4 regions of the Kitasatospora sp. NPDC052896 genome follow, and region 1 is predicted to be linked to each of the others. Evidence: riboswitches for the same ligand, from Rfam matches in the RefSeq annotation. Region 1 holds a riboswitch; each other region holds the start of a gene.

Region 1 (6,948 bases):
ATTCCCACGCTGGCGGGTGTGACTGGTGAGACATAAGTGGACATATGCCAATCTTCCGCCCAGCGGGCGGTGACCGGCAGTGGTCCGAGCAGAACGACGCGGAGAGGGAGGCCAACCGTTGCAGCGGGATCGAAAGATCAACTCCGCAGTGACCTCCTCACAATCCGTCACCTTGGGCAGCCGGCTGCGGAGTGCTCGCGGCGATGTCCTACGATCTCCGTCCATGAGCACTGCTGCCATCCCGGGCTCTTCTCTGCCCGTCCGCACGCCAGGCTCCCGTGCGCGGGGGCGCCACCGTCGGCCCGAGCGGCCCGAGGTTCCGACCGGCGCACCGACACTGGTGCTCGCGGTTCCGGGCGAGGCCACGCCCGAGGCGGTGGCAGTGGTGGACGAACTGCTCTCCGTGGTGCGCGGCGAGCACCTCGGCATCGAGGTGACCGCGGGTTGGCTGACGCCGACCGGGCCGGCGCCGACCGACGGCGAGCAGAGCGACGCGGAAGCCGGCCGGCCCAGCGTGGCCGAGCTGCTGCAGGCCGCCGCCGAGGCCGGGCTGCCCGCCCCGCTGCTGATGCCGCTGCTGGCCGGCCCGCACTCCGCCCTGACGGAGCTGCAGCACCTCGCCGAGCAGGCCGGATCCCCGCTGACCGAGGTGCTCGGCCCGCACCCGCTGCTCGCCGAGGCCGTGCACGTCCGACTCTCCGAGGCCGGCCTGGCCCGCGCCGACCGCGCCCGGCTGTTCGCCATCACCACGGCCGCCGACGGCGTCGTGCTGACCACGGTGGGCGGCCCGGAGGCCGTCGCCGCGGCGGAGATCACCGGCGTGCTGCTGGCCGCGCGCCTGGCGGTGCCGGTCGTCGCCGCGGCCCTGGACGTCCCCGGTGCGGTGGCCGCGGCCGTCGACCACCTGCGGAACACCGGTTCGCAGCGTCCGGCGCTGGCCCCGCTGGTGATCGGCCCCGAGGCGGACCCGGAGCTGCTGCGGGCCGCCGCCGAGGAGACCGGCTGCCCGAGTGCCGAGCCGCTGGGCGCCTATCCGACCGTCGGTCAGCTGGTGGCCACCAGCTACCTGGCCACCGTCGGGGTCACCCCGCCCGAGGCGCCGGCCCGGAGCAAGCGGGCCGAGGCGGACGGTGAGACCGCCGAGGCTGCCGAGACCCCCGAGGCCCCCGAGGCGGAGCAGGGCGAGTAGACGTAGTACCACCCCGGCCCTGGGCCGGTCATCCGCATCGCGGGTGGCCGGCCCAGGGCCGTTCCGTGCGCCCACCAGCCCGTCCAGGGGCCCCTGGCGGGGCGCGGACCGAGGACGCGGGCAACCGGCCGACCAGCAGCCCGTCAGCGTCTCCAGAGCGGCCGGGACGGCCCGGCGCTGGCACGGCAGTTGGAGACGATGTGTCCGATTTGCCCATGCCTGCCACGGGAGCGACCGAATCGCCCGGCGGAGGCCATAGCAGGACTCAAGTGTCCGCTGGGCGAACGGCATAGGAATTTTTAATTCTTCGCCAGTTCATCCGCCCGGACCACCGGATCCGGCTCCCGGTCCCACTGCGCGGATGTGGCGTGCGGTACACCGCGCCGGCCCTGACCGCGCGCCGACAAACCTCCGCGCGGACGCGGCGTCAGCCTTCCGATCCACTGAGGGGGAGGCAATTCCGCACACTGCCGGGCGGATTCGCAGAATTCGATCAAAGGGCCCCGGCAATGACCGCCGACAGCCTTTCAGTTGATCTCCGAAGCGGATCTTGAAAGGCCCCGGAAGCCACTGTGACCGGCGCCACAGCTGTTTGCTAATCGAATTTAAGTCTGGTTAACGTGCTCCCCGTTCGTGGTCACACGGACCCATCCCGCCGGACGCCGAATCCTGCCACCGGACGGGCTGGCCGTCGCAGACGACGCCGAGGCAGGAGCGGGGGAACCAGGTTTGCCGCCCCGGAACGGTCTTCGGACCGGGTACCGGGGCTAGGGGTGAAGCCGACCGCCGGAGAAATCCGAGCGGACGGCCGGGCAACTCCAGCCCGAATCCGACAGCTCACCTCGTAGGCGTAGGAGAGGAAACGCAACTTCATGCTGCCCACTTCTGGTACGAACCGCTCCACCCGCGTCCGCCGCGTGATCGCCGCGACCGGCCTCGTCGGTATCGGTCTGAGCCTTCCCTGCATCACCGCCACCACCGCGTCGGCCGCCACGGTCAGCACCTGGGACAAGGTCGCCCAGTGCGAGAGCGGCGGTGACTGGAGCATCAACACCGGCAACGGCTACTACGGCGGCCTGCAGTTCTCCGCCTCCACCTGGGCCGCGTACGGCGGCACCCAGTACGCCGCGCAGGCCAACCAGGCCACCGAGGACCAGCAGATCGCCATCGCCGAGAAGGTGCTGGCCTCGCAGGGCCCGGGCGCCTGGCCGGTGTGCGGCCCGAAGGCCGGCCTGAGCCAGGGCGGCTCCGCCCCGCAGATCAACCCCTCCGGCGCCGCCTCGACCAGCACCGCGTCGAACACCTCCACCACCCCCGCGCCGGCGCCGGCCGCCCAGGCCAGCAGCACCGGCTCGGCGGCCCAGGGCGACTACACCGTGGTGGCCGGCGACTGGCTGTCCTCCATCGCCACCAAGCACAACGTGGCCGGCGGCTGGCAGAAGCTGTACGCCATCAACAAGTCGGTGCTGACCCAGGGTCCGAACGCCATCTTCCCGGGCCAGCACCTGTCGCTGGGCTCCACCGCGACGGCTCCGGCCGCCGCCACCCCGGCTCCGGCCACCCCGGCTCCGGCCCAGCCCGCCCCGGCGACCAGCACCCCGGCCCCGGCCGCCCCGGCCTCCGGCGCGATGGCCACCGCGATCGCCTTCGCCGAGTCCAAGGTCGGCCAGGCCTACGTCTACGGCGGCACCGGCAACGGCGGTTGGGACTGCTCCGGCCTGACCCAGGCCGCGATGGCCGCGGCCGGGATCTCCATCCCGCGCACCGCCGCCGCCCAGGCCTCCGCCAGCACCCCGGTCTCGATGAACAGCCTGCAGCCGGGCGACCTGCTCTTCTGGTCGAACAACGGCAGCGACTCGGGCGTCTACCACGTCGCGCTGTACATCGGCGACGGCAAGTACGTCGAGGCGGCCAACCCGTCGGCGGGCGTCAAGTACGAGACCATCGCCAACTACACGCCGAACTTCGCCGGCCGGGTCTGACCTCCGCGCGATCGTCGGTAGGCAGCAGTACCAGGAGTTCGCGAGCAGCAGCGACGCCGGATGGCGGGTGCCCGGGAGGGGCGCCCGCCATCCGGCGTTCGCGGAGCCGCTGAAAGGGCGGGTGACCAGGTGGTCACCCGCCCCGGACCGGGCGCGCGCTCTGTCAGGACCGCGCGGCCGGCCTCACTCCCCCCGGTGCGGATTCGCCCCGGTGGAGCCGCGCATGACCAGCTCCGGCTGGAACATGAACTCGGCGCGCTGCCCGGGGTTCCCCCCGACCTCCTCCAGCAGCGCGTCCACCGCCGCGGTGGCCATCGCCTCGACCGGCTGGCGGATCGTGGTCAGCGGCGGCTCGGTGAACGCCATCAGCGGCGAGTCGTCGAAGCCCACCACCGAGACGTCGCCCGGCACGGTCAGCCCGCGCTGGCGCACCGCGCGGATCGCGCCCAGCGCCATCAGGTCACTGCCGCAGACGATCGCCGTGCAGCCGCGGTCCAGCAGCGCGCCGGCCGCCGAGTGGCCGCCCTCCACGCTGAACAGGGTGTGGTGCACCAGCTCCGCGGCCTGCTCGGCGCTGTGGCCGAGGACCGACTGCAGAGCCGCCGTGAAGCCCTCGATCTTGCGCAGCACCGGCACGTACCGGCGCTGGCCGACCGCCAACCCGATCCGCTCGTGGCCGAGTTCGGCCAGGTGCTGGACGGCCATCCGCATCGCGGCCCGGTCGTCCGGCGAGATGAACGGCGCGGAGATCTTCTCGCTGTAGCCGTTGATCAGCACGAACGGGACCTGCCGGCCGGCGAGCCGGGCGTAGCGCTGGTGGTCGGCGGTGGAGTCGGCGTGCAGGCCGGAGACGAAGACGATGCCCGCGACCCCCCGCTCGACCAGCATCTCCACCAGTTCGTCCTCGGTGGCTCCGCCCGGCGTCTGGGTGCACAGCACCGGCGTGTAGCCGTGCCGGCTGAGCACCTGTTCGATCACCTGGGCCAGTGCCGGGAAGATCGGGTTGCTCAGCTCCGGGGTGATCAGGCCGATCAGACCGGCGCTGCGCTGGCGGAGCCGGGTCGGCCGCTCGTATCCGAGCACGTCGAGCGCGGCCAGCACGGTCTGCCGCGTGGTCGCGGAGACACCTGCCTTGCCGTTGAGGACGCGGGATACGGTGGCCTCGCTGACCCCCGCCTGCGCCGCGATGTCGGAGAGTCGCGCCGTAGTCACGAGCCCAGAGCCTATTGCAACCATGTCAGACCGCCCACCAGGCGGTGCTGTCGGTGGGCAGCACGGTCTCGCCGTCCACCACCACGGTCTCCGCGGAGGAGAGCAGCAGCCGGCCGGGCGCCGGTATCCGGACCGGCTCGCCGGTGGTGTTGGCGGTGCAGACGAACGCTCCTCGCGGCGCCTCGCGACGGAAGGCGAGCACGCCCTGCGGCGCGTCCAGCCACTCGACCTCGGTACCCGCGCCGAGCGCGGGGTGCTCGCGGCGCACGGCCAGCGCGCTGCGGTAGAGCTCCAGGGTGGAGGTCGGGTCACCGGTCTGCGCCTCGACGCTGAGCCCGGCCCACTCGGCGGGCTGCGGCAGCCAGCTGGGGCCGCCCTCGGTGGGGCCGAAGCCGTAGGGGGCGCGCTGGCCGGACCACGGCAGCGGGACCCGGCAGCCGTCCCGGAAGCCGTCCTGGCCGCTGGCGCGGAAGAAGGACGGGTCCTGGCGGACCTCGTCGGGCAGGTCGGTGACGTCCGGCAGGCCGAGCTCCTCGCCCTGGTAGAGGTAGGCCGAGCCGGGCAGCGCGAGCATCAGCAGGCTGGCGGCGCGGGCCCGGCGCAGGCCGAGGGCCCGGTCGCCGGAGGTGCGGATCTGGGTGCCGCCGGGCGGGTTGGCGAAGCGGGTGGCGTGCCGGGTGACGTCGTGGTTGGAGAGCACCCAGGTGGTGGGGGCGCCGACCGGGCGCATCGACTCCAGCGAGACGTCGATCACCTCGCGCAGCGCGGTGGCCTCCCAGGCGGTGCTCAGGTACTGGAAGTTGAAGGCCTGGTGCAGCTCGTCGGGACGGACGTAGTTGGCGGTGCGCTGGACGGTCGGGGTCCACGCCTCGGCGACCGCGATCCGCTCGCCCGGGTACTCGTCGAGGATCCGGCGCCAGCTGCGGTAGATCTCGTGCACGCCGTCCTGGTCGAAGAACGGCATCACGTCGTTGCCGAGCAGCTTGAGCTGGTCGTGGCCGCCGAGGTCGGGCAGGCCGGGGGCCTTCACCAGGCCGTGCGCGACGTCGACCCGGAAGCCGTCCACGCCCATGTCGAGCCAGAACCGCAGGATCGAGCGGAACTCGTCGGCGACCGCCGGGTGCTCCCAGTTGAAGTCGGGCTGCTCGGGGGCGAACAGGTGCAGGTACCAGTCGCCCGGAGTGCCGTCCGGGTCCGCGCTGCGGGTCCAGGCCGGGCCGCCGAAGATGGACTCCCAGTCGTTGGGCGGCAGTTCACCGTTCACGCCCTTGCCGGGGCGGAAGTGGTAACGGTCGCGCAGCGCCGAGCCGGGCCCCTCGCGCAGCGCGCGCTGGAACCACTCGTGCTGGTCCGAGGAGTGGTTGGGGACCAGGTCGACGATGATCCGCAGGCCCAACCGGTGGGCGTCGCGGATCAGGCCGTCGGCGTCCAGCAGGGTGCCGAACATCGGGTCCACCGCGCGGTAGTCGGCCACGTCGTAGCCGGCGTCGGCCTGCGGGGAGGCGTAGAACGGCGACAGCCAGACCGCGTCGACGCCCAGATCGCGCAGGTAGGGCAGCCGGCTGCGGACACCCGGCAGGTCGCCCATGCCGTCACCGTTGGCGTCGGCGAAGCTGCGCGGATAGACCTGGTAGATCACCGCGTCCCGCCACCAGCCTCTGGGCGCACCACCGTTCGCGGTGGCCGCGGTGGCGGCGGGCGCGTCGGCCGCGGCAGCGGGCCGGGAGGCGTCGGCCAGGTTCTGGGTCATCGGTCTTCCCTCGGGGGGTTCGGTGTCGTCCCGGCCGCCGGGGTCGGGGCGGCCGGTTCGCGGCAACAGGCAGATTACTTGGCGGAGCTGAGAGTCCGTCAGGACTTGGCGGCACCGGCGGTGAGACCGGTGACCAGGTGCTTCTGGACCAGGTAGAAGAAGGCCGAGGCGGGCAACGCGATCAGCACCGAGGTGGCCGCCATCAGGTTCCACTGGCTGTCGTGCTGGCTGACGAAGGTGGTCAGGCCCACCGCCAGGGTGTACTTGTCGGAGCTGAGCATGAAGGTGGAGGCGAACGGCACCTCGGCCCAGCAGGTCAGGAAGGTGTAGAAGGCGGCGACCGCCAGGCCCGGGCGGGCCAGCGGCAGCACCAGCCGCCAGAAGGTGCCGAACGGGCTGAGCCCGTCGACCCGGCCGGCCTCGTCGATCTCCACCGGGATGGTGTCGAAGTAGCCCTTGAGCAGCCAGGCGCAGTACGGCACGGCGGTGCTCGCGTAGACCAGGATCAGGCCGCCGTAGCTGTCCAGCAGGCCGAGGTTGGCCATCAGGTAGTACATCGGCACGATCAGCACCGCGATCGGGAACATCTGGGTCACCAGCAGCGACCACATCAGCGGGCGCAGGCCGGGGAACCTCATCCGGGAGACCGCGTAGCCGGTGCTGGCGGCGATCGCCACACCGAAGACACAGGTGCCGCCGGCCACGATCAGCGAGTTGAGGAACCACTGGAAGAAGTCGGTCTGGCCGAGCACCTTGCCGAAGTTGGCGAGGGTGGCCTTGCCGAGGATCCCGCCCGGGTGCAGGTAGTCCGTCTC
Region 2 (6,948 bases), on a different contig from region 1:
GCCGTCGGCCAGCCGGGGGGCGGTCTCGACGACGTCCGGGTTGCCGCACGGGCAGCGGTGCGCGACGGCGCGGGTGCCGCGCGGGACGCGGCCGAGCTGGGCCGCCACGGCGGCGAGGTCACGGTCGTCGACCGGCGGGGTGTTCTCAGTGGTCATGGCGGTGCGTCTTCTCACGGGGCGTGGGCGGGGGCGGGGGTTGCGGTGTCGGCCGCGTCGACGGAGTCCCAGAGGGTGGTGTACCAGGGCTTGGGCGCCTTGGCGGCCTGCGCCGAGACGGCCGCCGAGGGCGCCTGGGCGGCGGCCGAGGGCTTCGGGTCGACCGAGACGAACGCGGTCTCCCCGGGGAGCGCGTAGTGCAGCCGCTCGCGGGCCTGGGCCTTCACGTACTCCGGGTCCTGCCAGCGGGCCCGCTCCTTGGTCAGCTGCTCGACCTGCTTCCGGGCCTGCTCGGCCGTGACCCGCTGGGCGTTGATCTCGGAGCGCTGGGAGAGGAACTGGCGGGTGGGGTAGGCGAGGATCGCCACCAGCGCGCAGAGCACCAGGACGAGCACGGTGGCCCGGCTGGTGAAGCGCGGCCGCGCCGCCAGTCCCGGGATCTTCCAGCCTGCCATCGCTACCCCTCCGTTCGCACCGGTGCCCCGGCGTCCACCCTACGGGGTGAACGGCGGGGCACCGGACGGCGAAGTACGGGCGTGTCAGCCCTCGAACTCGCTGTGCTTACTGGTCCGCGGAGCGGAACCGCGGGAAGGCGGCCCGGCCGGCGTACTCGGCGGCGTCGTCGAGGATCTCCTCGATGCGCAGCAGCTGGTTGTACTTGGCGACGCGCTCCGAGCGGGCCGGGGCACCGGTCTTGATCTGGCCGCAGTTGGTGGCGACCGCGAGGTCGGCGATGGTGACGTCCTCGGTCTCGCCGGAGCGGTGCGACATCATGCAGCGGTAGCCGTTGCGCTGGGCCAGCTCGACGGCGTCCAGGGTCTCGGTCAGCGAACCGATCTGGTTCACCTTCACCAGCAGCGCGTTGGCGGTGCCGGTCTCGATGCCCTTGGCCAGGCGGGCCGGGTTGGTCACGAACAGGTCGTCACCGACCAGCTGCACCTTGGCGCCCAGCTCGTCGGTGAGGGCCTTCCAGCCCTCCCAGTCCGACTCGTCCAGCGGGTCCTCGATGGAGACCAGCGGGTAGTTGGCGACCAGGTCGGCGTAGTAGGCGCCGAGCTCGGCGGAGGAGAGCGCCTTGCCCTCGAACTGGTAGGCGCCGTCCTTGTAGAACTCGGAGGAGGCGACGTCCAGGGCGAGCGCGACGTCCTTGCCCGGGGTGTAGCCGGCCTTCTTGATGGCCTCGACGATCAGGTCGAGCGCCTCGCGGTTGCTGTCCAGGTTCGGCGCGAAGCCGCCCTCGTCGCCGAGGCCGGTGGAGAGACCGCGCTCCTTCAGCACGCCCTTGAGCGTGTGGTAGACCTCGACGCCCCAGCGGACGGCCTCGGAGAAGGACTCCGCGCCGATCGGGGCGATCATGAACTCCTGGATGTCGACGTTGGAGTCCGCGTGCGAGCCGCCGTTGAGGATGTTCATCATCGGGACCGGCAGGACGTGCGCGTTCGGGCCGCCCAGGTAGCGGAACAGCGGCAGGTCGCTGGCCTCGGAGGCGGCGTGCGCCACGGCGAGCGAGACGCCCAGGATGGCGTTGGCGCCGAGCGAGGACTTGTCGGGGGTGGCGTCCAGGTCCAGCATCGCCTGGTCGATCAGCCGCTGCTCGGTCGCGTCGTAGCCGACCAGCTCCGGGCCGATCTGCTCGATCACGGCGAGGACGGCCTTCTCGACGCCCTTGCCGAAGTAGCGGTTCTTGTCGCCGTCGCGCAGCTCCAGGGCCTCGAAGGCACCGGTGGAGGCGCCGGACGGGACAGCGGCACGGCCGGTGCTGCCGTCGTCGAGGCCGACCTCGACCTCGACCGTGGGGTTGCCGCGGGAGTCGAGGATCTCGCGGGCTACGACGACATCAATGGACGGCACGAGGCATCTCCTATGCGGAAGCGGTCCGGGGGACGTGGAACGGGTCGTACGACCAGAGCCTAACCGCACCCACCGGTCCGGCCGCCCGGACCTGGCTCCCCGTCTCGGCGTGTGGTCGGACTACCGGCCGGTAGTTCACCCGAATGCGCGTGCGGGGCAACCTGATCGCCCCGCACGCGCCGCCCGGCTCAGCCGAGGTGCAGCACCTGACCGGGCATGATCAGGTCCGGGTCGCCGCCGATCGTGCCGTGGTTGCCGTCGTAGAGCGCCTGCCAGCCGCCCTGGAGGTGCTGGGTCTGGGCGATCATGGAGAGCGTGTCGCCGGGACGCACGGTGTAGTCGTGGCCCGAGCCGGTGCCCTGCGCGGCGGCGGCGGGGGTGGCGGCCGGGGCGGCGGCCGGCGCCGCCGGGGCCTGCGCGGACACGCCGGCGTACTGGTCGTAGACGCTCTGGTGGCTGGTCCAGTACCAGCCGCCGTCCTTCTGGTACCAGAAGACCTTGGCGGCCGGGTCCCAACCGGCCTTGCCCTGGAAGACCGGGCCGCTCTGCTGCGGCTGGGCCTGCGGCGCCTGAGCGTGCGACTGGGCCTGCGGCGCGGCCTTGGTGCGGGCGGCCGGCGCGGACGAGCCCGACGACGACGAGCCCGACGACGACGAGGTGTCGACCGCGGCGGGAGCGCCACCGGCGGTCAGGCCGGCCTTGACCGAGCAGACCGGCCAGGCGCCCGGTCCCTGGTCGGCCAGCACCTTCTCGGCGACGGAGATCTGCTGGGACCGGGTGGCCTGGTTGGCCTGCGGGGCGTACTGGGTGCCGCCGTACGCGGCCCAGGTGGAGGAGGTGAACTGCAGGCCGCCGTAGAACCCGTTGCCGGTGTTGATGCTCCAGTTGCCGGTGCTCTCGCAGTTCGCGACCTTGTCCCAGACCGATGCGGTGGCGGCGTGCGCGCCGGTCGCGGTGAGCAGCGGCATCGCCAGTCCGACTCCGGCCACGCCGGCCGCGGCGATGGCCTTCTCGGTATTGGTGCGACGACGATGACGGCCTGTTCCGGTGAGCAGCATGAAGGTTTCCCTCTCCGCACGCCTGCGAGGTGAGCTGTCGGGTTCGGACCGGGAGGTGGCCCGGCCGTCCGTCCGGATCGCTCCGGCGGGCGGCTTCACCCCTAGCCGTGGGGAACGGCGGAATTACCTGGGTCCCCCGCCCCTGCCCAGGGTGTGGTCGGTGTCCCGATGGCGCGGCGGGCAGGATTCGGCGTTCCGCGCACGGGGTCCGCAGCTGCGAACTCCACGGAGAGTAGACAGATGGGCAGACCAATCACAAGCTCATATCGCATACATCACATGAAAATTACGGACCGTCATGGATCGCCTACCAACGACGGGCATATGTCCGCATTGATGGGTATTCAGATTCGGTCACACCGGGGCGAATCCGACACGCCGTCAGCCCTCGGCCGTGAACGCCACCGGGAGTTCCCGCAGGCCACGCATGATCAGTCCGCCGCGCCAACGCAACTCGGCCGGATCCGCCGACAGCTGAATATCCGGCAATCGGGTCAGCAGCGTGGCCAGCGCGATCTGCCCCTCCAGCCGGGCCAGCGGGGCGCCGATGCAGTAGTGGATCCCGTGACCGAAACCCAGGTGCGGGTTGTCCGTCCGGGCCAGGTCCAGGGTGTTCTCGGCGGCGAACCGGGCCGGGTCCCGGTCGGCCGCCGCGAGCACCACCAACACCGGGTCACCGGCCGCGATCCGCACCCCGCCGATGGTCAGCGGCTCGGTGGCGAACCGCCAGGTGGCCAGCTCCACCGGGCCGTCGTAGCGCAGCAGCTCCTCGACGCCGGTGGTCAGCAGCCCCCGCTCACCGCGGGCGAGCGCGCCCTGCAGCAGCGCCCGCTGCTCCGGGTTGCGGAGCAGCGCGTAGGTGCCGTTGCCGATCAGGTTGACGGTGGTCTCGAAGCCGGCGAAGAGCAGGATGAAGGCCATCGCGGCGGCCTCGTTCTCGGTGAGGTGCTCGCCGTGGTCGCTGGCCCGGATCAGACCGGAGATCAGGTCGTCCCCCAGGTCGGCCCGCTTGCGGTGGATCAGCTCGGCCAGGTACGTCCGCATCCGCTTCACCGCGCGGGCCACCCCGCCGCGCGGGCCGCCGCCGTGGCGGATCATCATCCCGGCCCAGTCCCGGAAGTCGTCCTGGTCCTCGGCCGGCACGCCGAGCAGGTCGCAGATCGCGTAGATGGGGAGCGGGAAGGCGAACTCGTGGATCAGGTCGGCCGAGCCCCGGGCGGCGAAGGAGTCGATCAGCCGGTCGGTCAGCTGCTGCACCCGGGGTTCGAAGGCGGCCACCCGTCGCGGGGTGAAGGCCTTGGAGACCAGCCGGCGCAGCCGGGTGTGGTCCGGTGGGTCGATGTTCAGCAGATGGGTCATCAGGTCGGCGCTGCGCTCGCCGGGGATGCCGACCCGCCCGGTGCGGTGGGCCTGCTCGCTGTGGTGCGCCGGGTTCTTGGAGAGCCGGCCGTCCGCCAGCGCCTGCCGGGCGTCCGCGTACCGGGTCACCAGCCAGGCATCCACCCCGCTGGGCAGGGTGGTCCGGTGCACGGGGGCGTGCGTTCGCAGCCAGGCGTACGCCGGGTAGGGGTCGGCGGCGAACTCCCAGGTGAACAGGGGTGGCATGGGTGTCTCTGACGGCTCCAGCATGACCCGACGTTATCCGGTCCGATCAGGAGTGAGCCTGGTCACCTGACGGGTAATCCCTGTTGCGGAGGGTCGCGCCGTGCCTACGATCCTCGGATAGCCATAGGCGGACGCCAGTGCGGTGGCGTCCCCCCAAGGAGGAGCAGCCATGCGAGTAGCCGGGGCAGTGGTGGTCATCGCGGTACTCGACGGCGGCGACGGTGCGGGACTCGCCCGCCGGTTCGTCGCCGCCGGCGCCACCGGCCTGCTGATCGCCGACCCCCGGGCCGGGATCGCCGAGGACCTCGCCGCCGACCTGGACCGCCCGGGTTGCCCGGTGGTCGGGGTGAGCGGCGACGTCCACCAGCCCAGCGACATCGCCGCGCTGGTGGACACCGCCGAGAAGCACCTCGGCCGGATCGACCTGTTCTGCGTCGCCGGCCCGGACGGCGAGCGGATCGTCGCGCTGGACGAGCTGCCCGGCCACCTGGACCGGCTGGCCGAACTGCTCGACCCGCTGGGCGAGGCGATCTGCGCGGTCGTCCCGCCGCAGCGCGTCGTCGCGGGCACGCCGGCCCCGCAGGCTTCCTGATCCGACCGGGGGCGCCCAGCCCGCCCGGCCCGGGCCTCCGCCGCCGGTCAGTCGGCCGGGTGCCCCTCGGCGGCGCGCACCGCGGCGCGATAGCGGCGGGCGGCGGCGCGCAGCGCGGCGTCCGGGTCGACCCCCGCGTCGTACGCGCGCTGCACCACGGCCAGCAGCAGCTCGCCGGCGCTGCCCTCGTCCAGCTCGGCGGGCAGCCGGTACGGCGCGTCCGGCGCGCCCGTGAAGCCCGCCCGGCGGACCCGGGAGACCAGCTTGGCCGCGTACGCCAGGGCGGGCAGCCCGGCCGGCACGCCGTCCAGCACCGACTCCCGGTGCTGCTTCTCGGCGGCCTTGAGGGCCTCCCAGTTGGCCTCCACCTCGTCGGTGGTCGACGCGGCGCTGTCGCCGAAGACGTGCGGGTGGCGGTACGTCAGCTTCTCGACGATGTCCCCGGCCACCTCGTCGATCGAGAACGGGTCCGCCGGGTGCTCCTCGGCGATCCGGGCGTGGAAGAAGACCTGCAGCAGCACGTCGCCCAGCTCCTCGCGCAGCGTCTCCCGGTCCCCCTCCTCGATCGCCTCGACCAGCTCGTAGGCCTCCTCGACCAGGTACTTCACCAGTGAGGCGTGGGTCTGCTCGGCATCCCACGGGCAGCCGCCGGGCGAGCGCAGCCGGTCCATCACCGTGACCAGGTCGAGCAACCGGGCACCGGGCAGGTCGTACGAGCCGGGCAGCAGCTCGATCTCCGGTGCCTCGCCGGCCTCCTCCACCGCGAGCCGGGCCAGCGCGTCGGTCAGCCCCGGGTCGCCGTCCGGGCTGCCCAGCCAGACCAGTGGTGCCCGCTCGGTCAGCAGCCGGGCCAGCGCCGGCGCGGTGCCGCGCTCGACCAGCTCCACCGTCACGCCGGCCCGGGCCAGCGCCGGCAGCTGCGGGTGCGCCGGGTCGGCGGCGAGCACCAGCGGCGCCGCGCGCAGCGCCTCCCAGGCCGGCCAGCTGAGCAGGCCGGGGGCGACGCGGTGGGTGGTGGTGAGCAGGGTCAGCTTCGAGGTCTCCACACCGTCGAACCTACCGCCCGGGGGTGACCGGAGCGTCACAGGAGGCCGGCGCTACCGTGACCGCCGTGCCAGCGAAGAAGAAGCCCAGGTCAAAGCAGCGAACCACGGAGCGGCGACGCAAACGGTGCTGGAAGACGGCGACCGTCGTCCTCCTCGTCGCGCTGTTCGGGCTGGCCTACTGCGCCGACGACCTGGCCTACGAGCTGCGGCTGGCGGGCACCCCCGGGACGTTCCGCGCGGTGGGCTGCCAGAGCGCCGGAAGCGGGCGGGGCTCCGGCACCACCTGCGCGGGCGAGTTCCGCTCCGACGACGGGAAGGTCGACGACCCGAACCTCTCGATCGACCGGGCCGTGCCGGTGCTGCGGCCCGTCCCGATGCAGCTGGACGCCCCGGACGACCTCCACGAGGTGGGCGCCGACACGATCGCCTACTCGCTGGCGCTGCTGCTGCTGGTCGTGGCGGTCGGCGCGTACGCCGTCGCGCTGGTGACCGAGCCGCCGAAGCGGAAGGTGGTGTCCCGCGGTGAGCGGATCGCCGGGCAGGTGATCACCTCCAGCGTGCTCGGCAGCGTCCTGGTGGCCACCGCCGGCGTGGTGATCTCGGCCTGGTCCTGACCGCGGGACGCGGCCCGGCCCACCGG
Region 3 (6,948 bases), on a different contig from region 1:
ACCAGCCGGACACCCCGTACACCGTCGAGCTGCTGACCCGGGACGCCGCCGGCCTGCTGGCGGCGCTGCACGTGCCGCGGGCGCACCTGCTCGGAATCTCGATGGGCGGCCGGATCGCCCTCGAACTCGCACTCAGCAGACCCGAGTTGGTCGACCACCTGGTCCTGGTCAGCACCGCGGCGACCGGGCGCGGCCGGCTGACCGTCTCCGCGCCGATGCGGCTGGTGGGCGTCCTGAAGCGGCTCGGGGTGATCCGCCGGCGCCACCCGCAGTCGGCCGCCGCGTTCGGCCGGCAGCTCGCCGCGAGCATCGGCTACGACGCCGCCGACCGGCTGCACCTGGTCCGGGCGCCCACCCTGATCCTGCACGGGCGGCGCGACCGCTCGATCCCGGTCGGCCTCGCCGAGCGGCTCCACCAGGGCGTCCCGGGCTCGCGGCTCCGGCTCTTTCCCGGTGGTCACCTGTTCTTCCTGCTCGGCCAGCGCGAGCGGGCGCTCGACGAGGTCGAACGTTTTCTGTCGTAGCGGCAGCCGTGCGAACGGTCAGGGCTTGCGGGCCACCGCCGCGTACGCGCAGACCTGCGCGTCGGAGACCGTCCCCGCGTCCCGCTCGTCGTCCGATCGCCAGCGGTGGGTGGGGGCGACGCCCGGCTCGAGCAGCTCCCAGCCGGTGAAGAAGCGAGCGAACTCCTCCTTGGTCCGCATCTGTATCCGGGTACCGGCGTTGGCGTACACCTGGGAGATGCGCGCCGCCTCCTCCGGCGCGAAGTCCGGGCTGCCGTGGCTCATCACCAGCACGCTACCGGGCGCGAGCGCTCCCTTGAGCCGCTCCACGATCCGGTGGGCGCCGAGATCGTCCGGGACGAAGTGCAGCAGCGCGTTGAGGCTCAGCGCGACCGGCTCGGCCAGGTCGATGGTGGCGCGCAGCTCGGGCGAGGCCAGGATCACGGCCGGGTCGGTGACGTCGGCCTGGACGTAGGCGGTGCGGCCCTGCTCGGTGCTGTGCAGCAGCGCCTTGGCGTGGGCCAGCACGATCGGGTCGTTGTCGACGTAGACGACCCGGGCGTCGGGCCGGGTCTGCTGGGCGACTTCGTGCAGGTTGGGCGAGGTGGGGATGCCCGTGCCGATGTCGAGGAACTGGCGCAGCCCGGCGCCGGCGAGCAGCCGGGTGGACCGGTGCATGAAGGCCCGGTTGGCCCGGGCCGCGATCTCCGCCCACGGGAAGACCGCCATCACCTTGCCGACCGCCTCCCGGTCGGCGGCGAAGTTGGTGGTGCCACCCAGGTAGTAGTCGTACATCCGGGCGGAATGCGCTCGGTGCAGTTCCAGGTTGACCTCGTTGTAGTCCGTCGGCATCCGCTCTCTCCCCCTGCTCCGTACGCGGGCCCCGTCCACACCGCGCACGTTCCGGAATCCGCCCGTCAGGGTATGCCATGGCGCACATCGGCCCGACCCGGTTCGCGGTTTCCCACGCGGCTTCCCGCGTCACCCGAGGCGCGGACCCGCTCGATCACGGCTCCGGCCAAAATGTGCGGTGACGGTGGCATATGACCATACGTCAGATAGTCTTTCCATCACAGCATGACAGCTAGTAACCGTTGTGCCGATCTTCTTGCGTCACAGGCCGCCCGATGCGCTGTGATGTTCCCGAGGGGGTCGCTCCGGTCCCCGGCGGACGACCGGCCGTGGACCACGGCCGCCGGTCCTGGAGGGCCGAATGACGATCGACAGGGGCGTGCCGCCGCAACCCGGTGGGCACCGGGGAGGGCGGACCGTGACCGAGGGCGGCGAGGCGACGCCGGCGGACGGCCGGCTGCTCCTCACACTCCAGGCGTTCTGCGAGACCCACGAGCGCGCCTGGCACGGCTTCGCGCTGACCCAGGTCGGCAGCGACCAGGACGCCGCCCTGGTGGTCGCCGGCATGAAGGCCCACCTACGGCAACGCTGGGCGCTGGCGCTCCGCCAGGAGATCCCCGCCACCTACGCCTGGCGGCTGCTCAAGGAGCACGTCGCGGCCTGGATGCTGCACACCGGGCGGCGGCAACCGGCCCTGCTGGAGAGTGCGGTGCTCGACACCGTGGTCCGGCGCCTCCGCGCCGGCCGCCCCGGGGACGGCCGGCGCGAACTCCCCGAGGGACGCGGCCTCCACACCGCGATCCTGGGCCTGCCGGAGCGCCAGCACGATGTCATCGTCCTCAGGTACGTGCTGGACATGGACGAGGAGGAGATCGCGCAGTACCTCGGCCGGCCGGCCGCGACCGTGCGCTCCCACCTGCGGCACGCCCACCGCAACCTCGCCCGGGCCCTCGAGCTGCCCGAACCGGCCGACTCGCAAGGAGCGCCATGACCGCCGGGGAACACCAGCACGGCCTGCCGTCCCGCCGCCGCCCGCACGACCGCCGGAACGGCACTGCGGGCCGGTTCCGTGCGCCGACCGGCGGGCCGGCGCACGACGGGCGGTCCGGCGCCGGGGCCGAGCCGCCGGTGATCGTCTTCAGCGGCGCGTCCCGGCTGCCGGCGCACGAGCCGGACCGGATCAGCGCGGCGCCCGTCCGGCTGCCGTCCGAGCACGAGCAGGCGACCCACGAACTCGCCCTGGTCACCGCGCTGGTGCTGAACGCCCCGCAGGCCGCGCACAGCCTCGACCTGCTGGTCAACTCCGCCCGGATCCACCCCGAGGGGGCGCTGGTCTTCGCGGGGCTGCTCTACCTGACCGACCGGACGGACGCGGCGCAGTTCTGGTGGCAGTTCGCGGCGGGCGGCGGCAGCCAGACCGCCGCGTACTGCCTGCACCTCTACCACCTGCTGCTCGGCGAGCCCCGGGACGCCGCCTACTGGCGTGCCCAGGCGGACCGGCTGGCCGGCCATCCGCGGCCGCGGCCGAACCGGGGGCTGGCCACGGCGGCGGTGCGCGGGGGCGCCCCGCTGCTGCCGGAGGAGGTGCGACGCGACATCCTGGCCCGCTGCCACCGGGGGCTGCTGCCGCGGCTGCCCATCCGGCTGGAGGCGGTGATCAACCGGCTGGTGGTCACGGCGAACGACGACGACTTCGGGGAGATCCCGCAGCCCTCCGACACCCTGGTCGGCGATCTGGCGTCGACGTGCTGAGGCCTGCCCGGAGGCGCCGAGGGGCGCCTCGGCCTGGTGAGGCGGACACGAATTTGTTCGACTGTTGTTCCGGGTGGGTTCAGCCATCGTTGCGGAACACCGGCGACCGCCTCACCTTGCCAGATCAGGCCGGTCCGTGAACCGACCGCCGATCGGCGGGGCGTCACTCTCCAATCGCATGACGTGATTTTTGTGTGATGCGCACGATGCCGGCTTGTTATCAAGCTGATGATCCCTCTAGTCTCCCAGCAGTCCGCAGCTGCGGACTGCCGACCGCGGTACGCCGAGCCCTGCCCGCCGCGGGAGGGAAGCCGACCACCCATGGGCAGGGGTGGGGGACCCAGGTTTGGTGCCGTCCCCACGGCTAGGGGTGAAGCCGCGCGCCGGGTCCTCCGGCGGGCGGCCGGGCCACCTCCCGGCCCGAACCCGACAGCTCACCTCGCAGGCGTGCGGAGAGGGACACAGAGGGACATCATGGTGTTTTCCGGTTCCGGCCGTCACCGTCGCCCCACCCAGGCCGACCGCGCCGTGGTCGCCGCCGGCGTGGCGGGCGCGGGCATAGCGTTGCCGCTGCTCACCGCGACCAGCGCGCACGCCGCCCCGGTCAGCGCCTGGAACACGGTCGCCCAGTGCGAGACCGCCGGGAACTGGACCGCCGACACCGGGAACGGGCTCTACGGAGGCCTACAGCTCACCCAGCGGACCTGGGTCGCGTACGGCGGCGACAAGTACGCCGCCGAGCCCGACCACGCCACCCCCGACCAGCAGATCGCCATCGCCGAGAAGGTGCTGGCCCACCAGGGGCCGAGCGCCTGGCCGAACTGCTCCGACTCCGCCGGCCTGAGCAGCGACGGGCCGACGCCGGTGCTCAACACCAGCCAGCCCGCTCCGGCGACTCCGGCACCGGCCGGCGGCAGCACGGTGCTGGCGGGTCCCGACGACCCGACCTTCCCGGGCCACGGCGGGTGGGACGGGTACGACGGCGTGTACTGGTACCAGTCCGGGGGCGTCTGGTACTGGACGAACCAGCAGTCCGTCTACCTCGAGCACACGGGGGCGGCGGCGACCGCGCAGCCGAGCGCGGGCGGAAGCGCGACCGTCACGCCCGCCACTCCGGTCACGCCCACCACGCCGAGCACGACGGGCACCACGGCCACACCCACCACGACGGGCACCACGGGCACCACGGCCACGCCCACCGCTCCGACGACGTCGCCCGCCCCGGGCACGACGGGTACGCCGGGCACGACGGGCACGGCGACCCCGGTCACGCCGACGACGCCCACCACCCCGACGTCCGGCAGTACCACGGGCACGACGGGCACCACGGGCGCGACGGGCACGGCCGCGCCCGGCACGCCGGGCAGCGCGGGCAGCGGCACGGACACGCCGTCGACCGGCACGACGACCACGACGACCCCGGTCACGCCGACGGCACCGACCACCCCGGCGGCACCCGCCACCCCGGCCACCGGCATGAGCACGGGCACGAGCACGGACGCTGGCACGAGCACGGGCGCTGGCACGAGCACGGGCAGCACGGCCGCCCCGGCCACTCCCGCCTCCCCCGCGCCGTCCGCCACCACCCCGGCCCCCGCGCCGTCCGGCGGCACGGCCGCGGCCGGCACCTACACCGTGGCCACCGGCGACACCCTCTCCGGCATCGCCCAGTCCCACCAGTTGCCCAGCTGGAACGGCCTCTACCAGGACAACGCCTCGACCGTCGGCACCAACCCCGACCTGATCCACCCGGGCCAGCAGCTCCAGCTCCCCTGACCCCGGCTCACCCGCGGCTCGCGCCCGCCGCCCCGGCGGGCGCGAGCTCGTGCCGCGCGGCGGGGGAAGCGGACACCGCGGCCGCGCCGAGCCCCCGGCCACGAGGGTGAGGCCGTGCCGGCAGGTGGGGGTCACACGATCGGGCGTACCGCGCGTTGGACCCGTCCGTACCCGATGGCTCCCGCAACGCCGTTCCCGTGCGCCCGGTCGGCGATCGGGCCGGAGTCCGCGGCATCCCGACCACCGGGCCCCGCCCGCCGATCCTGAGCCGGCCCGGCACGCGGCAGATGGTGATCCCGCCCGGCCCCCGTGCCCGGGCGGGATCACCGCCGTCCGCGCGGCCCCCGCGAACCGCGCGGACGGCGGCGGGGATGGTGACGCGCGGGCCGCCGTCCGACCACGACGGCCCGCGCGTCACCCCCGTCCCCGGACGGCCGTCAGCCCGTGAAGGCGGCCAGTCCGTCCGGGGTGCCCAGGCCGGTCGGGCCGTCGTAACCGGGGCCCGCCGTGCAGAGGTAGGACGGGGAGCAGGTGGCGGTGGAACCGGTGGTCACGTCCCAGAGCGCGCTCGGGTGGGCGTAGGCGTCGGCCGCCGGGTAGCTCGCCGAGGGCGCGCCGGCGTCGGCGTAGACCGCGGCGATGATCGGCGAGGCGACGCTGGTGCCGCCGTAGACGTTCCAGCCGGAGCCGCCGTAGGTCTGGTAGACCGCGACGCCGGTGGCGGGGTCGGCGACCGCCGAGACGTCCGCGACGGTCCGCTTCGAACAGCCGGTGTCCTTCTGCCAGGTCGGCTTGGCGTCGTACGCCGAGCAGCCGGAGCCGGCGCCCTCGGTGCTGCTGGTGGACCACGCCGACTCGCTCCAACCGCGGCTGTTGGAAGCCTTGTTGAGCGAGGTGCCACCGACCGCGGTGACGTACCGCGAGGCCGCCGGGTACTCCACGCCGTAGCCGCCGTCACCGGAGCTGGCGGTGATCGCGACACCCGGGTGGTTGTAGTAGCTGGTGTCGTAGCTGGGGTCCGAGGAGGACTCGCTGCCGCCGTAGCTGTTGGAGACGAACTTGGCGCCCAGCTTGACCGCCTCGTTGACCGCGGTGCCCAGGTTGGCCGTGGTCGCGCTCTTGGCCTCGACCAGGATGATGTGCGCGTTCGGCGCGATCGCCGAGACCATGTCCAGGTCCAGCGATATCTCGCCCGCCCAGCCGGAGTTGTTGGTGGGCAGCGAGGTGGTGCTGCCGGTCTGGCTGACCTGCTTGAAGCAGCCGTTGGCGGTGGTGCAGGCGGGCAGGCCGTACTGCGCGCGGTAGACGGCCAGGTCGGACGCCGCGCTGGGGTCGTTGTAGGCGTCCACGATGGCCACGGTCTGGCCCGCGCCGCCGTTCGCCGGGAGGTTGTACGCGCTGCGCAGGTCGCTCGGACCGTAGCCCGAGGGGGTGGCGTTGGCGCTGATGCCGAGCGGGCTGACGTGCTGGACGACGCTGGTGACCCGCAGTGCGTCACAGGCCATCTGACCGGCCGTCGGGACGGCGCACGAGCGGACCCAGGAGCTGCCGTCGTGACTGGAGGTCAGCGGGGCGGCGTCGGCCGGGGCCGCCGCGAACGCGGAGAGTGCCAGCGAGGCCGTACCGGCCAGGGCGATGGCGATTCTTCGGGACGTGGCGGATGTGGGGGTGAAGGTCGCGAGGCGCAACGGACTGTCTCCTGTGGTTGGTGAACCTGGAGTTGCAGGTGTGGGGGACCGCGCGAGGACAGGGTTGTCCCCGCGACGGGGTGCGCGCGTGCTGGGTCGAACCGGCTCCGGGTGGGGAGCGGGCCGGCTCGCGGACGAGGCTAGTTAAGACATGACCTGATCAACAAGAGTTCGAACGGATCTTCCCCACCGTCCACGATGAGAATTCGACCCAGCTCCGGTTCCGGCCAGTAGGGACGCCGGATTCCGGACGTTTTCGATTTGTTCACCGAACACCTCCCACACCGCGGCTGCGCGGTGGGCCAGAGTCGTACCCGGATCGGCACGGCCATTTGCCCCGTACCAGGCGTGAACTGACGGAGAGGCAGGAGAAACAA
Region 4 (6,948 bases), on a different contig from region 1:
ATTGACCATTATCCGGTCGGCGGGGGTGTGCACCGGCGCCCCGGCGGCCGCGCTGGTGACCGCGGCCATGTCCTGGTAGGCGTCCGGCGAGACCGCCAGCAGCTGGGCGAACTGGTCCTCGGTGGCGGGCAGTTGGAGTACCAGCCGGCCCGCCCAGTCGGTCCCCCAGACTCCGCTCACCGCGGGCACCGCGCGGTCCGCCACGCCGGCCAGCTCGGTGAGTTCGGCCTGCTCGGCGCCCAGCACCAGGCAGAGCCGGCCGTGCGCGAGCCGGACCGGCCCCGCATCCCAGGGCGCGGCCGGCCCCTGCGGGGCCGGGCTCTCCGGGCCCAGGCCGCCGTCCGCGGTCAGGGCGAAGCGGCGCTGGAGCAGCGCCGGGTAGTCGTCGAAGCCCTGGAACCGGTAGGCGAGTTCGACACGGAGCGTGCTCGCGTCGCGGGCCGTCTCGCGGTAGCCGAACTCGGCCAGCGGCAGCCCGGCCAGCGGGCCGGCCCGCAGCGCGGCGGCGTGCGCGGCCAGCAGCCGGCCGGTCGGGTCCGCGGCGGCCGGCGCGGCCGGGCCGGCACCGGACGCCTGCGGCGGCACCCGGGGCAGCGACAGCCCGGTCAGCGAGCCGGCCACCAGCAGCAGCGCGGCACGCCGCGACAGCCCGTGGACGGCCGACGGCACGGGCTGCCCGAGGACGACCGCGGGGGCCGACCGCTCGCCGCTCAGGGCCGCACCACCGCCGCGACCGGCATCACCGCGACGCTCTCGTAGCGCACCCGGGCCCCCGGGTGCGGCGCGTGCACCACCGTGCCGCCGCCCACGTACATGCCGACGTGGTGCATGTCCTTGAAGAAGATCACCAGGTCTCCCGGTCGCGCCTCGGAGAGGCTGATCCGCCGCCCGCCGAAGGCCTGGGCCTGCGAGGTACGCGGCAGGGTCACTCCGGCCTGCCGCCAGCTCCAGTACATCAGACCCGAGCAGTCGAAGGCACCCGGCCCGGTGGATCCGTAGACGTACGGCGAACCGACCTTGCTGAGCGCGGCGGCCACCGCGACCGCGGCCCGGTCGGAGGCGGGCGGCAGGCTGGCCAGGTCGACCCGGTCCGCCCCGCGGCCGGCCCGCGCCTCGTCGGCGTCGTCCTCGGCGAGCTGGGCGCGCTCGGTCGCGTCCAGGCTGTCCAGCAGGGCCTGTGCCTTCTGCAGCCGCTGCTGGGTCCGCTGCTTGCTCTGCAACAGGGTCTGCCGCACCCCGTCGAGTTCGGCGAGCTTGCCGGTCGCCTCGGCCCGCTTCTGGTCGAGCCGGCGCTGCTGGTCCCGCACGTCGCGCAGCTTGGCGGCACGCTGCTGGGCGGCCTGGTCCAGGGTGCGGGCCCGGTTGAGGTAGGCCTCGGGGTCGGAGGAGAGGATCAGTTGGACGGTCGGGTCCATCCCGCCGGACCGGTACTCGGCCCCGGCCAGGGTGGCCAGGTCGCCGCGCATCCGGTTGAGCGTGTCCTGCGCGTCGGCCACCTGCTGCTGCAGCGCGCCGGCGTCGGCCTGCAACCGTCGCTGGGCCTCCTCGGCCGCGTTGGCCTTCTCGTTCTCCTGCTCGGCCTCCGTGTAGAGCTGGTCGACCTGGGCCTTGACGTCCTTCTTGTCCGGCTTCGGCGCGACCGGGGCGGCCTGACCGACGGCGGCGGTCATCGCCAGCGCCGTGGTCGCCGCGGCGGTGACCATCAGCGCCCGGGCGAGCCGTCGCGCGGCGCCCGGTTGGGAGGAACGGCCCGGAGTGACCGGGCGGTGCGGCATCACCATGGGGTGACGGCTCCAATCGCCGTGGAAGCTGAGATCCGAGCGCAGACGTTAGCGAGTCCCAGCGGGGGAGTCCAAACCCTTGCCAATGCGAATATTTGACCACTAATCGGACATCCGACCGAGCCAGAGTACGCCGACGGCCCGGCCTCCCTACGGGAGACCGGGCCGTGACGACGGAGAATCAGACCCGCACGATGGCCGTGATCGGCATGTCCGCGGCCGCCTCGTAGCGGACCACCGCACCGGTGTGCGGGGCGTGGATGACCTGGCCGCCACCCACGTACATGCCGACGTGGTCGCCGCCGTAGAAGATGATCAGGTCGCCGGGCTGCGCGTTGGCGAGGTTGGTGCCCTCGTTGGTGCCGTACGCCCACTGCTCCTGCGAGGTGCGCGGCAGCGAGACGCCGGCCTGCGCGTAGGCCCACTGCATCAGGCCCGAGCAGTCGAACGTGGTCGGGCCGTTGGCACCGTAGACGTACTCGTCACCGAGCCGGCTCTCCGCGGCGGCGATGGCGGCGGCGGCCTGCGCATTGGTCGCGCCGGTGGCGGCCGCGGCCCCGGTCAGGGTGCTACCAGCGGCGTGCGCGGCACGCGCGGCGGAGGCCTGGGCCTGCTGGGCGGCGGCCTGCGAGGCGGCGGCGGCCTGCGCCTCCTGCTCCTGCATCTGCTGGCGCTGCTGCGCGGTCAGCGTGTTGAGCAGCGCCTGCGCCTGCTGCAGCTTCGCCTGCACCGCGTCCTTGGCGGCCTGCAGGGTCTGCGTGGTGGCGTCCAGCTGGGCGAGCTTGGCCTGCGCCTCGGACTTGCTCTGGTCGAGCTGCTGTTGCTGCTGCTGCAGCTCCTTCAGCGTCTCGCTCTGGGTGCTGTTCAGCTGGCTGACCGAGCTGGCCTGGTTCAGGAAGTTGCCCGGGTTGCTGGTGAGCATCAGCTGGACGGTCGGGGATATCCCACCGTTCGCGTACTGGTCCGCGGCGACCTCGGCCAGCCCGCCCTGCAGCTGGGTGACCTGGTCCTGCTGCCGGGCCACCTGGTCCTGCAGCTGGCCGACCTGCTGCTGGAGCGCCTGCTCCTGGGCCTGCGCGCCGTCGTACTGCTGGGTGGCGGCCTCGGCCTGCTGGTTCAGCTGGTCAACCTGCGCCTTGACCTGATCGAGCGACGGCGCCGGGTCGGCGTGCGCGCTGCCCTGCGCGGAGAGCGCGACGGCGGTGGCGGCCGCGGCGGTCAGGATCGACGTGCGGGTACGGCCGGCGGGCTTGGGACGACGATGGGAACCCACGAATCCTTCTTCCTTCGACCGCCTACCGGGTGAGCTGACGGGTTCGGGCTGGAAGAGATGCCCTACGACGCCTCACCGGCCAGCAGGCCGACCTGGCGCCGATTCACCCCGAGGAACGTGGTTCCCCGGCTCCGGTCCGTGGCTCCCCCGCAGGGGTTCCCCGTCGGGCAGTCAACTGCCCGTGCCACTTTCCAGACTCGGCGGTACCCCCGCTGTCACCCCGGTCGGGTGATCACCGTCGCGGTGGTCAGGACCCCGACCCTAGTAACAGATCCGTGATCCGTTCAAATCCTTGTCAGAAAAAACTGATTAATTTGACGATGGGTGATACCGGAGTCACCCGGAGTGCAGCAGTGAGGGTGGCGTGGGTCACAGTGAAGGCTGTGACGGCCCGTCAGGCCGACCCCGTTCGGATGGGGTCGACGCGCGGTCAGACCCGGCGGATGGTGGCGATCGGTCCGATCACGCTGGCCTGCATGACCCGGACCACGTCACCGGTGTGCGGCGCGTGCACCACGTTGCCGTTGCCGATGTACATCCCCACGTGGTGCATGTCGCTGCCGTAGATCACCAGGTCGCCCGGCTGGGCGTCGGCGAGGCTGGGCACCTCGGTGCCGATCGTGCCCTGCTCCTGCGAGGTGCGCGGCAGCGAGACGCCGGCCTGCGCGTACGCCCACTGCATCAGGCCCGAACAGTCGAAGGTGGTCGGACCGGTGTGACCCCAGACGTACGAGTCGCCGAGCCGGCTGAGCGCGGCGGCCACCGCGGCCCCGGCGTAACCGGAGGCCGGCGGCAGGTTGCCCAGGTCGGCGCGGGCGGCACCGCGGGAGGCGACGTCGCCCTCGTCCTGCTGCTCGGCCGCCTGCAGGGCCGCCCGCTGGCTGGCGCTCAACGAGTTGAGCAGCGACTGCGCCTGCTGCAGCTTGGTCTGCACCTGGGACTTGGCGCTGTTCAGCGTGGTGGTGGTGGCGTCCAGCTCGGCCAGGGTGGCCGAGGCCTCCGCCTTCTCCTGGTTGAGCGTCCGCTCCTCGGACTGCAGCGACTTGAGCGCGTCGGTCTCGGTGGTGGTCGCCTGGTCCAGGCTGGCGGCCTGGGAGAGGTAGCCGGACGGGTCGGAGTTGAGCATCAGCTGTACCGACGGGTCGATCCCGTCGCTCATGTACTGCTCGCCGGCCACCGTGGCCAGACCCTGCTCCAGCTGGGTCACCTGGTCCTGGGCCCGGGCCACCTCGTCCTGCAGCTGGGAGGCCTGCTGGCGCAGCTGGTCGGACTTCTCCTGCGCACCGTCGAACTGCTGGGAGGCCTGCTCCTGCTGGGTGTTCAGGTTGTCGATCTGCGCCTTGACGTCGTTGACCGACGGCTGCGGATCGGCCCAGGCGCTCTGCGCGGAGAGGGCGACCACCGTCGCCGCGGCGGCGGTGAGCACGGCGACCCGGGCACGACTCGGCTGCTTGGCACGGCGGTGCGACGCCACGCGGGGCTCCTTCTTCCTGCGGTCTCACTCCATGGAGTGAGTGGCCGGAAAAATTGTTTTGACGCCAGACCCTAGTGAATGTCACATCGCCGCGCCACTCCCTTGGCCCTGCGAACCACCCCCGGTTCAGCGGCCGTCACGGCTTCCCCGCGACGCCGGCTCGGGCGCCCGAGCCGGCGTCAGCTGCGCGCGAGCCGGTTGAGCAGCAGCACCGAGGCGACCGGCCGGGCACCGGCCTTGCGCACGCCGTCGGCCACCTCGCGGTCGGCCGAGACCACCACCACCGGGCGGCCCTGCGGCTCGGCCCGGACCAGCTGGCGGATCAGCTCGTCCGCGGTCTGCCCGGTCCGGCTGAACCGCACCCGCACGCCACGCGGCGGCGCCATGATCACCGGGACGTCCAGGTCCTGCCCGTCGAAGACGCAGGTCACCTCGGCCTGGGTGCGCTGGGCCAGCATCGCCAGCCCGCCCAGCAGCCGCATCCGCTGCTGCTCCAGCGGCAGGGTCGGGTAGCCGGTCTTGGTCACGTTGTAGCCGTCCACCACCAGGTGGACCTGGGGAATCGCCAGCAGCTGGTCGAGCAGCGCCGGGTCGTCGTCGGCCAGTCCACGCCGGGCCACGTCGTGCGGCGAGGCCGAGCCGGGGACCACCGCGTCCACCAGGTCCGCCGGGTGCAGCTGGGTCACCGGCAGCGCCAGCTCGCGCTGCAGGCCCTGGGCCGACTGGAGCAGGGTGTCCAGCAGCAGCCGCAGCCGCATGTCCTCGACGCTGCGGCCCTCCCGGGCCGACCGGCGGCCGCTCTCCAACGCGCTCTCCAGCTCGGCCACCCGGTGCCGCAGTCGGCGGCTCTCCCCCTCCGCCGCGCCGCGCTCGGTGGCGGTCGCGGCCGCCGCCGCGGTCAACTCGCCCTGCAGTCGCCGGCTTTCCGCCTGCGCCCGGCGGGTGTCGCTCTCCAGGCTGCGCAGCCGGCGACGGAGCGCCTCCAGCTCCTTGCGGACCCCCTCCGACTCGGCCCGCTGCCGCTCCAGGTCGGCCCGGGCCTGCGCGCGCACCGCGGCCAGCTCCTCCTGGAGCTTCTCCACCTGGCGGGCGGCCTCCGCCGCGGCGTCCTCGACACCGGCCCGCTCGGCCTGCTCACCGGCCTCGGCGACCAGCCGGGTCCAGCCGCGCGGGCGCAGCAGGTAGGCGGCGGCGGCGACGTCCAACGGCTCGGCAGCACTCGGGACACTGCCCGCCTCCAGCGCCTTCACCAGATCCGGCTGCCCGAGCCGCAGCCGGTCCGCTATCCGCGACCGGAACACCGGCTCCGCCTCCAGCGCCGACGCCAGCGCCGTCCCGGCGTACTTGGCGCGCCGCGCGGGGGTGAACTTCGCATACGGACGGAGCGTGCTGGGCAGCTCGGTCGGCGTCAGCCCGCCGAGCGCGTCGGCGGCCAGGCCGACCACCCGGCGACGAACCCCCTCCGGCAGCGGCCGATCGAGCTGCTCAGCGGCGCCGGAGGCCTGCTCGGCGGCGTCCACCCCGGGCTCCGGGGTGGCGGGCGGCTGCCCCTGGGGCTCGGCGGCCTCCCTCGCTGCGTCCATGGCGTCCTCGGCTCCGATCCTGGTCTGCGGGGGCCGTACGGCCGGCTGCCGATGCCCAAAACCCACCGCTCTGTGCAATTGTCGCGTGAACGGTGCCACCTCGGACACCACACCGCCCACCCGTCCCATCCCGGGACGGTCACGCTCAGTCGGCGGCTGGGGCGTCCGGCCGGGGCACCAGCTCGACCTGGTCGACCGCGTTGCACCAGCGACAGCGGACCGACTCCACGGTCTCGCTGAGCACCTCGCGCTCCTCCACCGTCGGCTCGCCGGCCAGGTCCAGATGGACGTACTCCACCGCCCGGGACGAGCGGGTGACGTCGAACCGGGTCAGGTTGCCGCACAGCGTGCAGCGCCAGCGGGTCTCGGCGGTGGGCACGGGGACGGTCATCGGTGGGTCCTCTCGACTGGTCCCGGGCACGGCCGTGCTGCCGCCCCGGCTCCAAGCCTAGGGCCTGACCACACCGCGTCGGCCACCGGATACCCCTTGCCACCAGCGGCTGCGTCGGCGGCGGGTAACCCGCTCGCAGCAGGGCGCGGTGCGCGCGGCGGCCGGGCCAGCAAGGATCGGCCCATGGTGATCCCCTGGCGCGACCGGCTCCGCTCCACCCGGCCCCCGGCGGCCGGCCCGGTCCCGCTGGCCTGCTACCTGCTGGTGGCGGTGAACTGCGTGGTCTTCCTGGCCGGCCCGAGCGGGATCGCCCCCCACTACGGCAGCACCCAGGTCGCCCGGAACTGCGCCGCCCAGCGCTACCAGCAGCGTTGGGGGGCGATCCCGGCCGAGCTGCTGAGCGGCCGTCCGCTGACCGCCGCTCAGGCCGCCGGCGCCGCCCCCGC

What was found. A riboswitch is a leader RNA that binds a small molecule or an ion and turns the genes downstream of it on or off. The one in region 1 is predicted to bind cyclic di-AMP.
Region 2: linked by a shared signal. The riboswitch ahead of ACIGXM_RS07945 (transglycosylase family protein) and the one ahead of ACIGXM_RS36440 (transglycosylase family protein) in region 1 are both predicted to bind cyclic di-AMP.
Region 3: linked by a shared signal. The riboswitch ahead of ACIGXM_RS27725 (transglycosylase family protein) and the one ahead of ACIGXM_RS36440 (transglycosylase family protein) in region 1 are both predicted to bind cyclic di-AMP.
Region 4: linked by a shared signal. The riboswitch ahead of ACIGXM_RS17435 (NlpC/P60 family protein) and the one ahead of ACIGXM_RS36440 (transglycosylase family protein) in region 1 are both predicted to bind cyclic di-AMP.

What each region holds. Positions count from the first base shown of each region.
Region 1 is NZ_JBITZU010000045.1:10,837-17,784, forward strand. Features, by position in the region: gene ACIGXM_RS36435 (hypothetical protein) at 224-1,189, shown strand; cyclic di-AMP (ydaO/yuaA leader) riboswitch at 1,881-2,055, shown strand; gene ACIGXM_RS36440 (transglycosylase family protein) at 2,062-3,171, shown strand; gene ACIGXM_RS36445 (LacI family DNA-binding transcriptional regulator) at 3,355-4,407, opposite strand; gene ACIGXM_RS36450 (glycoside hydrolase family 13 protein) at 4,409-6,133, opposite strand; gene ACIGXM_RS36455 (sugar ABC transporter permease) at 6,232-6,948, opposite strand, start outside.
Region 2 is NZ_JBITZU010000002.1:403,429-410,376, forward strand. Features, by position in the region: gene ACIGXM_RS07930 (DUF501 domain-containing protein) at 1-156, opposite strand, end outside; gene ACIGXM_RS07935 (septum formation initiator family protein) at 171-611, opposite strand; gene eno (phosphopyruvate hydratase) at 718-2,007, opposite strand; gene ACIGXM_RS07945 (transglycosylase family protein) at 2,196-3,065, opposite strand; cyclic di-AMP (ydaO/yuaA leader) riboswitch at 3,071-3,234, opposite strand; gene ACIGXM_RS07950 (cytochrome P450) at 3,447-4,694, opposite strand; gene ACIGXM_RS07955 (SDR family NAD(P)-dependent oxidoreductase) at 4,840-5,262, shown strand; gene ACIGXM_RS07960 (MazG family protein) at 5,310-6,308, opposite strand; gene ACIGXM_RS07965 (hypothetical protein) at 6,374-6,922, shown strand.
Region 3 is NZ_JBITZU010000018.1:119,428-126,375, reverse strand. Features, by position in the region: gene ACIGXM_RS27745 (alpha/beta fold hydrolase) at 1-524, shown strand, start outside; gene ACIGXM_RS27740 (SAM-dependent methyltransferase) at 543-1,355, opposite strand; gene ACIGXM_RS27735 (RNA polymerase sigma factor) at 1,717-2,346, shown strand; gene ACIGXM_RS27730 (hypothetical protein) at 2,343-3,107, shown strand; cyclic di-AMP (ydaO/yuaA leader) riboswitch at 3,410-3,569, shown strand; gene ACIGXM_RS27725 (transglycosylase family protein) at 3,582-4,883, shown strand; gene ACIGXM_RS27720 (peptidase S8) at 5,321-6,571, opposite strand.
Region 4 is NZ_JBITZU010000007.1:238,851-245,798, forward strand. Features, by position in the region: gene ACIGXM_RS17425 (hypothetical protein) at 1-669, opposite strand, end outside; gene ACIGXM_RS17430 (NlpC/P60 family protein) at 711-1,781, opposite strand; gene ACIGXM_RS17435 (NlpC/P60 family protein) at 1,963-3,054, opposite strand; cyclic di-AMP (ydaO/yuaA leader) riboswitch at 3,058-3,208, opposite strand; gene ACIGXM_RS17440 (NlpC/P60 family protein) at 3,485-4,528, opposite strand; gene ACIGXM_RS17445 (NYN domain-containing protein) at 4,708-6,111, opposite strand; gene ACIGXM_RS17450 (hypothetical protein) at 6,257-6,502, opposite strand; gene ACIGXM_RS17455 (rhomboid family intramembrane serine protease) at 6,686-6,948, shown strand, end outside.